3 regions of the Paenibacillus sp. V4I9 genome follow, and region 2 is predicted to be linked to each of the others. Evidence: riboswitches for the same ligand, from Rfam matches in the RefSeq annotation. Region 2 holds a riboswitch; each other region holds the start of a gene.
The links. Region 2 has a riboswitch for cyclic di-GMP ahead of QFZ81_RS36795 (hypothetical protein). Riboswitches for the same ligand answer to the same signal wherever they lie in the genome.

Region 1 (3,095 bases), 430 kb from region 2:
GTCGGTTCTGGCGTTGGTACCGGTGTTGGTACCGGTGTTGGTGCTGGTGTCGGTTCTGGCGTTGGTGCCGGTGTTGGCGCTGGTGTCGGTTCTGGCGTTGGTGCCGGTTCTGGCGTTGGCGCTGGTGTCGGTTCTGGCGTTGGTGCCGGTGTTGGCGCTGGTGTCGGTTCTGGCGTTGGTGCCGGTTCTGGCGTTGGCGCTGGTGTCGGTTCTGGCGTTGGCGCCGGTGTTGGCGCTGGTGTTGGCGCTGGTGTCGGTTCTGGCGTTGGCGCCGGTGTTGGTGCCGGTGTCGGCGCTGGTGTCGGTTCTGGCGTTGGCGCTGGTGTCGGTTCTGGTGTTGGTTTCGGGTTCGGACAGTTCACAGTTAAGTTGGAACCAGAAATATGGAATTCTTTGGCTACCAATGACCCGAAGAAAGTACTTTTACTTCCGGTTATTTTCATTGAGCCGTAAGGTGCATAGAAAATTCCATTATACTCACTATTGCTTCCCGAAACTTCAATATCCTTTAACGAGTAGAAGGCAACGGAGTCATTGCTTGAATCATACTTTAATCCTGACCCGCTGATTTTAATGCTTCCGGTAGCGAAAACAGTCCCGATTCCACTGATCCGACTTCCGGATATTGTGACGTCACCGTCCACAAAAATTACTCCATTTATTTTTGTACTGCTTCCAGAAAAGTTTGTTTTTCCACTATACACTTTTGTTGCTTTTTGCTTGTATTCATCGGCATTTAACTGAAACATCCCCATAGGTGCAGACTTGACTTTCGAGTTAAATGTATTATTGCTACCAGATGACTTAAATGAATTTACATATTCCAATACATCAATGCTATTCTTGCTTCCGGCAACCACGACGTTCCCGTTAATGTGAGCTTTACCATTGATACTATTACCTGAGCCTGTTAAAGAGAATGTTTGATTCGGATCTCCTGCAAAAAGGGCATAATCAAAAATGTTCTTCGCTTCACCTGCCTGCACCTCGTCTGCTAAAACCGTGTTGAGGGGCATTACTGCTAAACATACTACTAAAAAAGCTCCTAGTAATCTTTTAAATTTGATCATGTTACTTCTCTCCTCTCATTTAATTAAAAAAGAAAACACAACAGCAGGATGCTGTTGTGTTTTCTAACACTTCACAACCTGGCAATCTTAATAGTATCTTAGTCCTATTGAAGACCCATGGCTTTGCGTCCCTACATTCTTAGTCCTATTGAAGACCCATGGCTTTGCGTCCCTACATTTCTATAGGTTTGCCAAATATATTTAATTAATTGTAAATGAGACAGCATTACTTGTTTGTCCATCAGCGTTGACGACAGTGACGTTAACGACACCGGAACCGCTTGGTACATTAACCTTTAAACTCTTCGAGTTCATATATACGCTTGTAGCTTGAACTCCACCAAAATACACTTTCGACGTACTAGCAAAGTTTAAACCATTAACATAGACAAGAGAACCGACAGAACCAGTAGTCAGCGACATACTTGTGATCTTTGGCGCCGGAAGGACCGGTCCATTATCATAAGTAAAGGTTGTCGATGCTGACTGTCCGTTCGATAACGTGACATTAAATGGTACGACTCCTATTGTCGGGCTGCTTGGTACTGTCACTTTCAAACTTGTACTATTCATAAAAGTTACAGACGCGTTCACACCGTTTATCGTTACGTTCGCTCCACTATCAAAGTTTGTGCCGTTAACGTAGATAACATCTCCACCTGCTTTGTTACCATGGTTTGGTGACAAGCTTGTAATTGTCGGTGTAACGATCGTGTACTGGTAACCTTGCGGTAGGGTAGCGGTACCACCATCCGGGTTCGTTACGGTTACGTCAACTTTTCCAGCTGCTGCAGCAGCTGGTGCTGTAGCTTTAATTGTCGTAGCATTTACATAGGTACTGCTAGCAATGTTTGAACCAAATGTTACAGTTGCACCGGAAATGAAGTTCGAACCGTAGATATACACGATATCTCCACCCGTAACTTTCCCTTGATTAGGAGAAACAGACGTTAAGGTTACTGGTTTAATAGCCGGGAGCGTATACTCGTAGCCTTGGGTAAGAACAGCTTCATTCGTATCGTTAGTCACTTTCACATCCACTTTTCCAGGTACATCTCCAGCCGGAACTATTACTCTCAAGCTTGTTTTGCTCATGTAGGTTGTAGAAGCAGGTTTTCCGCCAATTGTTACTTGTGAGATGCCATTTACAAAATTCGTGCCGTTTACATAGATGGTTTCACCACCTGCAACAAGTCCGGTATTTGGCACAATCGACGTAATGGTTGGTATCGGATACTGAACAGCGGTATAGGTATAGGCACCTGTCAGCGTGAATAAGTTATTGTTCAAATCCGCTACTGAAACATCTACTGCACCAACACTATCACCTACTGGAACAGTGATTAAAAATTGCGTTGCTGATACATATGTAGTAGACGCTTGTTTTCCACCTACAAATATTGTCATACCAGACTTAAAGTTTTTCCCGTTTACATAGACCTGGTTTCCGCCAGTGATAACACCTGTGTTTGGTGTAACTGACGTAATTTCCGGATCTGTCTTCGGAGGTTCATTGTACGTAAATCCTCCAGAAACAACAGCATTCGTTCCATCCGGGTTCGTAAACGTAAGGTCAACTGGACCAGGCGTTGTTGCCTTCGGGGATGTTACTTTCAAATATGTTGAATCCATATAGATTACCGATGCAGGTTTATCACCAAACAATACAGAGATTCCGCTCATAAAATAGTTCCCTGTCACATACACAAGCGTACCGCCATCCAAAGGCCCATTATTTGGATCTATGACCGCGACAATTGGATCAGCTTTATATTGGTAAGAGGCTGACGCTTGTTGACTATCCGGGTTAGTTACTGTAACACTAACAATGCCTTGCTTCCCGGTAGGAGCAGTTGCCGTCAATTGTGTATCGCTCACAAATACTACATTACTAGCCCTCATCGTTCCGAATTGAACAGTTGCCCCGTTGACAAAGTGATTCCCATTAATAACAACCGTCTCTCCGCCCTTCGGATGACCATAGGACTTATCAAGCGATGTAACTTGAGGCGCTGGAAGCTTGAC
Region 2 (3,095 bases):
ATATGTGGTTGATCTTCAAACACAGACGATTGTAAACACGGTCAAGCTTCCATATCGTCCGTCCGGTCTTACATTATCGGAAGACGGTTCAAGTCTCTTTATCGTGAATGATGATCTAAATAAGCTCATAACGGAAGTGCGCCTATCTGATTTACAAATTGTAAGGCACTTGGCATACACGTCAACTGTTGATTCCGGTGACATCGCTCATAGACATATCTACCATAAATCCGGGATTCTATATGTTGTGATGGGTGATTGGGAGCCGACGCTGCTTGCGTTCAATTCGACTACCTTTGCAGCCGTAAACTACGGAACTGTGATCAAAGGGGTTGGCGATCTGGCTTTCTCTAGCGATAAGAGCAGATTCTTTACATGGTATCAGTATGGCTGGAATGCGGGAAGTGCCGGTTCAAACGTATTCGCATATTCCGTTAGTGGTAATAGCGTAACCAAGTCAGGCCAATCCAACCTAAGTTACCCGAACTTCTTGAGAGATCCCTTGGATACTCCGGTTCTATTGTTGGAACGTCAAGGGAAACTAGTCGTAAAGAATAAGGTCCTTAATCTCAATGATGTTACGCAGGTAATCAGTACATTGCCAGAACCGATTTATGCTGCGAATGCTACCGGAGAGCTGCTGGTTGGTAAAAATGGGATATACAGTGCGGCGACATATCAGAAGGTTGATACTTTGGCGCTGGGGACAGCAACGGAAGTCTTCTTTGATCAGAACGGAATGCTGTATTATTACGTAAATGGTGCGTTATTGTCTATACAGAAGTAAAATAATAATAACCCGTGCGTGTATCTGTTCAGTCGAGTAATTGTGAAATTCCAGTTCATCTGTTTATTCAACTAAACTGACTGTTTTATGGGATCTCCTAGGTCAACCAGTACTCTGGTTGGCCTTTTTTGTGAGAAATCACACACTTTGCGTAGGGGTTGCCTCTTTCCTGTAGAAATATGTTGAATTATATTATTTTATGGAATACCATGGGAAATAGTAGTTCTTTACGACTAGCTAAAATGAGTGAAACACACCTAATATCAAGCAATAATGAACAAAGGCAAATCCATCGAAAGGTGGAGACGCAAAGCCACGGGTCTAAGCCATGAGTCACATGTCATGGGATGATAGCCGGGATACTCTTTAGGGGCTTGTTTTTTTATTGCCAAAAAGAAAGGAGGGTCCCAAAATGGCAACATATCTTATGCTGATTAAAGTATTCGACGATGCCGAAAAGGTCATATACAAATTTGGTCCAACGGAAGAAAGTTTGGGTGAAATTGAATTTAATCTACTTAATGAAGAATTTCGGCAGCTAGAGAGAGTCCCGGGAACAACTAAAGACCATATGTTCATGAAGGCTGCTTCAGCTATTGCAAGATGTTATGCAGAGGGAGATGGTTTTCCGGACAAAACTTTCTTTGCTTCTTAAAATTTTTATTAGCTTCTAGTTTCAATTACTCTTTTGAATACATATTAGTTGGAATTAGCATTTTGGTCATTTTTGGAAATCACCTATGTGCTCATACGAAAAAGCGAGAATCAGCGGTCAATCCACTTGGGAAATGATAGCCGGGTCGCTCGAGATGGTTGTTTTTTTATATTCCAAAATGAAGGAAATCGGGGTGAGCTATGATGAGACTACATTTGAAACGACTTGTAGCCATATGCGTGCTGATTGGATTTATCACTTATTACGGAGGGGGAAACTCAGCACAGGCTACTTTGATGTATAGTACGAAAGATACCCCAACCATGTATAAGGCACCTGATCGTTTCGTTAACATTTCTGGCAGCGACATGGTCTGGAAAGCCCAGGACAACTCGGGAAAAGATCAGCTTTATTACCGTAATCTAGTAACTGGCGAAGCCAAGCAGCTGACGGACACGAGTGGTGTCAAGTCGGTACCAGATGTCGGAGGGGATTATGTTACTTATGTTCATCGTCAGAAGGATCTCATATTGCTCAATATTCGTAGCGGTGAATCTTTGAACATAGCATCTACCCCCGGTACGTACGAATCCCCAACGACGGACGGTCATTATGTAGCTGTCCCCAATAAGAGCGACAATTTTATTTATGTTTATGATATAGCGAGTAAGACCAACAAAAGGGTTGGTCAGGGCATAAATGCTGTGGTTGCGGAGGGGGAAATATTGTATGTCCAATTACCCTCCAAAGATCTTCAGCTTTACGATATCGCTACCGAGAAAACCCGCAAGCTAACGAAACCGACTGACGGTTATGTAGATACATTTTACGGTCCAGCTTTTAACGGAAAGACCGCGGTTTGGCTGCAGAAAATGAATGCCGGTGGTTATGAGACCAGATCACAGCAAACCGATCATGATGACGCACTTCCCCAGCTCTTAGCTAGATCCGATGCAGCGCCGAAAAGCCAAGCTCCCATTGCTATTGGTGATCATATCTCGGCTTGGCATCAAACGGTGAATGACAATGATGAGATTGCCGTAGCAGATCTTGCCTATAGCGAAGCGCACATCTTAGTAGACAAGGCTTCCGTAAACTCACTCGTCGGTATTTACAATAATCAGGTTGTGCTCAGAGGTGACGACGGTAATATATTTCTCCGAGAAGTGAACGTGAGCGGTCAGTCTGTAGCACCGACGGCCCCTATTGCTTCTGCGGTACCTTATGTCGAGAAATGGGCTGAACCAGTAAACCAGTCAATGCTTTTCTTTAGCAAAGACAGAGCTATCACATCGCAGGATAAAAGCATTATGTTGAAAATGAAAGAATGGTTGTTCCAAGGTGATGGCGACGTCAACATGGAGCCTAACCCGGATCGCGACTTACAGTTGACTAAGGCGCTGTTGCCTGGACAGAAAATGGTGAGTCTGCCATGGAACGTCTCGATGCCGGATGCTAAAGATGCGCTCATTCTTTCCATGTCCTACATAGCGAGTAGAGTGCCGAAGGAGCAAATAAATAAGCTCGGCATTTATCGGTTGGAAGGTGGATCATGGGAGTATGTGGGTGGATTGCTCGAACAAGAGACGAACCAAATTTATACTCCAATTATTAAGCCTGGAACGTACATCATACTGTATTATAATGTTTCAA
Region 3 (3,095 bases), 520 kb from region 2:
TTGCGGATTGTCCATGCTCTTACTTCCTGCACCCCAGCTGTGAAATACGTGTACAAGCCAAGTTTTCTATAAGCTGCTTTAATCAATCTATTCAAGCCGGACTCTTGAAGTCCCAACTCTTCGAGGAACATCGCTTTTTCTTCATCTTCCAACTCGGCGATTTCGGATTCAACCTTCGCACTAATCGACACCACTTCGTTGTTTTCGCTCTCAGCAAATTCTTTCACAATTTTCACAAAAGGATTTTCATCTGCTGTTGCTACTTCATCTTCACTCACGTTTGCCGCATAAAGCACGGGTTTCATGGTCAATAAATGAAGGTCGCGCACGAGAAGTTTCTCATCTTCGCTGAGATCCAGACTCCGTGCTGGTTTATCTTCATAAAGCGCTTCTTTAATACGCTCTAAACACTCCACTTCAGCAACAACCTTTTTGTCGCCGCCCTTGAGGTTTTTGCGCGAACGCTCGATCTTCTTTTCTACCGACTCAATATCTGCCAAAATTAATTCAAGATTAATCGTTTCGATATCGCCGATCGGATCCACTTTACCGGAAACGTGGGTAATATTATCATCTTCAAAACAACGAACAACATGCACAATGGCATCCACTTCACGAATGTGTGCCAAGAATTTATTTCCAAGCCCTTCACCTTTGCTCGCACCCTTTACCAAACCCGCAATATCAACGAATTCAAAGGCTGTCGGGACAATGCTCTTAGGCACAACGATCTCTACCAGCTTCTGCAATCTCTCGTCTGGTACTTCAACTACCCCAACATTCGGATCGATCGTACAAAACGGATAATTCGCAGATTCTGCCCCCGCCTGTGTAATTGCATTAAACAATGTCGATTTTCCTACGTTCGGTAGACCGACGATACCTGCTTTCAAAGCCATTGTAGTTACAACTCCTTAATTTTCGAAAATCATCCTTCTTATTATATAGCACTTGGAACGCAAAAAAAAGCCTGAAGGCTATTGATTCGCCGCAGACTTTTTTTCCGTTGCTCTTTTAAATTGCGCTTCCCGCTTCTGTACGAAGTAAGTTTCGATCTGATTCGTAAGGATAAAACCCCTTAAAGCATTGGTTTTCTCTTGCGGAATGTCGATATAACTGGCCCCATAATAAAAACCATTTTCAACCTTTTCTTTTCTTACAATTTCCATCGAACAAGGCACCGTAAAGCCCAAATCCAGCTCAACTTCGAGCTGTGAATGCTTTTGAACAATCTTATCAATCATAGAATTATCATTAATGGTAAATCCTAAGCCGTTGATGGATATATTTTTGATTGAAATACCAAGTGGGTTTTCAAATTGATGTTTATTCCTTTTATTCATATCCTGAAGTCCGAATAAGAGACCTGTATGTTTCACATCCACACGTGGGAATTCCCGTTTTTCTGCGAATTTCTTACGATTTTCAGGTGGATTAATGACAATGACGGAGCCGAATTCTTTGGCAACAACGGTTGTATTCATCACAAACAAGCCGGATTTGGTATAAACCGTCATTTTCGCTTTATCACCAAGTTGAAAGACATCGTATTCCGGTAATTCCACCTCAATAATGTCTCCGAGTGCATAGGTTAGTACGCCAGTGGCTACGAAATCGTCCTTTCCCAAAACAGCCTTACTATCAATTAGCACGTCAGCGTCATACCCCTCCTTGCTTCCGTAATATTTCATGACGTTATACCCGTTGGCCATTATAATCAGCACCTCTTCCTTACTCAAGTTATTCCCTATATAAAAATAGACCGCCCCTTATGTAGGAGCAGCCTATTACCTCAATCAAAAAAAGCATCGATTTTCGGTAACCAGGCTGCCATAGTTCCAATGGAACCGTAGACCCTCAGCTTTGCGTCCTTGCTTTTCAACAAGTTTGCCATTGTCGAACCTTGCTATTTATTTATACCTATCACGTACTATATGGTCTAAAAGACCTACTAATATCTATCATTATACCTAGCACAGTTGCTATTATCAACAAAATTCCTTGCATAGCTGTTCTTTTTGTTGTATGTAATGTAGAAAGATTAAATATCCACAGCTTTTTAAGTTATCCACAAAGCTATCCACAGGTTGTTAACAACGGAATGAATGTTCGATTGTTATGCACATGTGGATAAAAATATATTAGCGAGGTGTCCCCCTGTGGATGAACATATCCCCTGGATGAAAGAAGCAATTCAAGAGGCTCTCAAAGCAGAAGCCATCCGAGAAGTACCGATTGGAGCTATCGTTGTCCATCAAGGTCAAATCATCGGCCGCGGCTACAATTTGCGTGAAACAACCCTAGATCCTCTCGCTCATGCCGAAATGATCGCTATCAAACAAGCGAGCGAACATCTGCAAGCCTGGCGGCTTTTGGATTGCCAGCTCTACGTCACTCTAGAGCCTTGCCCGATGTGTGCGGGCGCGATTGTGCAATCGCGGATTCCGCAGGTCATCTACGGAACCATTGATCCGAAGGCCGGCTGTGCCGGAACGCTCATGAATTTGCTGCAAGAGGACCGGTTCAATCACCGTGTCGATGTCGTTAGCGGCGTCTTGCAAGAAGAGTGTTCGACGATGTTGACCCAATTTTTCCGTAAATTACGCGGTAAAGCTTAGAATTTCCTGCCTCTAATTCTGCATCGCTGCTGCCAACTCAGCCAGTTTATTCAACGTATACATTCCTTGTCACTAAGAAATACGACCGCCCAAAAGGTTGCGCGACGAAAGCCTTCGTGCTATCATAATTCTTGCCATGCGCCCGTAGCTCAGCAGGATAGAGCAACAGTTTCCTAAACTGTAGGCCGGATGTTCGAATCATCTCGGGCGCGTAACCTTTCAAAACTCAATGAAAACGCCAGGTAACGGTTATTAGCCGCTGACCTGGCGTTTATTATTTTCTAGAAATACGCTGCTGGAGAGAAGAATACCTACTGTCATATCCTGAAAGTTGATAATCTCAGCAGATTGATTTCGCATCCGAACCATTTCCTGGGCAATATTCGCTGCTTCAAAGGTGACCAACTGCTCCTCACTTTCTAGGAATCTGCCATCCTCCTTCGCAAAACCGGTAATCTGCACCAGCAGCAGAGCGAA

Region 1: another riboswitch for cyclic di-GMP. It lies ahead of QFZ81_RS34795 (IPT/TIG domain-containing protein); the one in region 2 lies ahead of QFZ81_RS36795 (hypothetical protein).
Region 3: another riboswitch for cyclic di-GMP. It lies ahead of QFZ81_RS34395 (PilZ domain-containing protein); the one in region 2 lies ahead of QFZ81_RS36795 (hypothetical protein).

The regions. Positions count from the first base shown of each region.
Region 1 covers NZ_JAUSZE010000001.1:7,548,860-7,551,954, reverse strand. Annotated here, with positions in the region: gene QFZ81_RS34795 (IPT/TIG domain-containing protein) at 1-1,070, opposite strand, end outside; cyclic di-GMP riboswitch class I at 1,140-1,273, opposite strand; gene QFZ81_RS34790 (IPT/TIG domain-containing protein) at 1,272-3,095, opposite strand, start outside.
Region 2 covers NZ_JAUSZE010000001.1:7,983,735-7,986,829, forward strand. Annotated here, with positions in the region: gene QFZ81_RS36790 (S-layer homology domain-containing protein) at 1-787, shown strand, start outside; cyclic di-GMP riboswitch class I at 1,060-1,154, shown strand; gene QFZ81_RS36795 (hypothetical protein) at 1,200-1,442, shown strand; gene QFZ81_RS36800 (stalk domain-containing protein) at 1,643-3,095, shown strand, end outside.
Region 3 covers NZ_JAUSZE010000001.1:7,460,188-7,463,282, reverse strand. Annotated here, with positions in the region: gene ychF (redox-regulated ATPase YchF) at 1-899, opposite strand, end outside; gene QFZ81_RS34395 (PilZ domain-containing protein) at 978-1,712, opposite strand; cyclic di-GMP riboswitch class I at 1,815-1,902, opposite strand; gene tadA (tRNA adenosine(34) deaminase TadA) at 2,181-2,618, shown strand; tRNA gene QFZ81_RS34385 (tRNA-Arg) at 2,757-2,830, shown strand; gene QFZ81_RS34380 (hypothetical protein) at 2,871-3,095, opposite strand, start outside.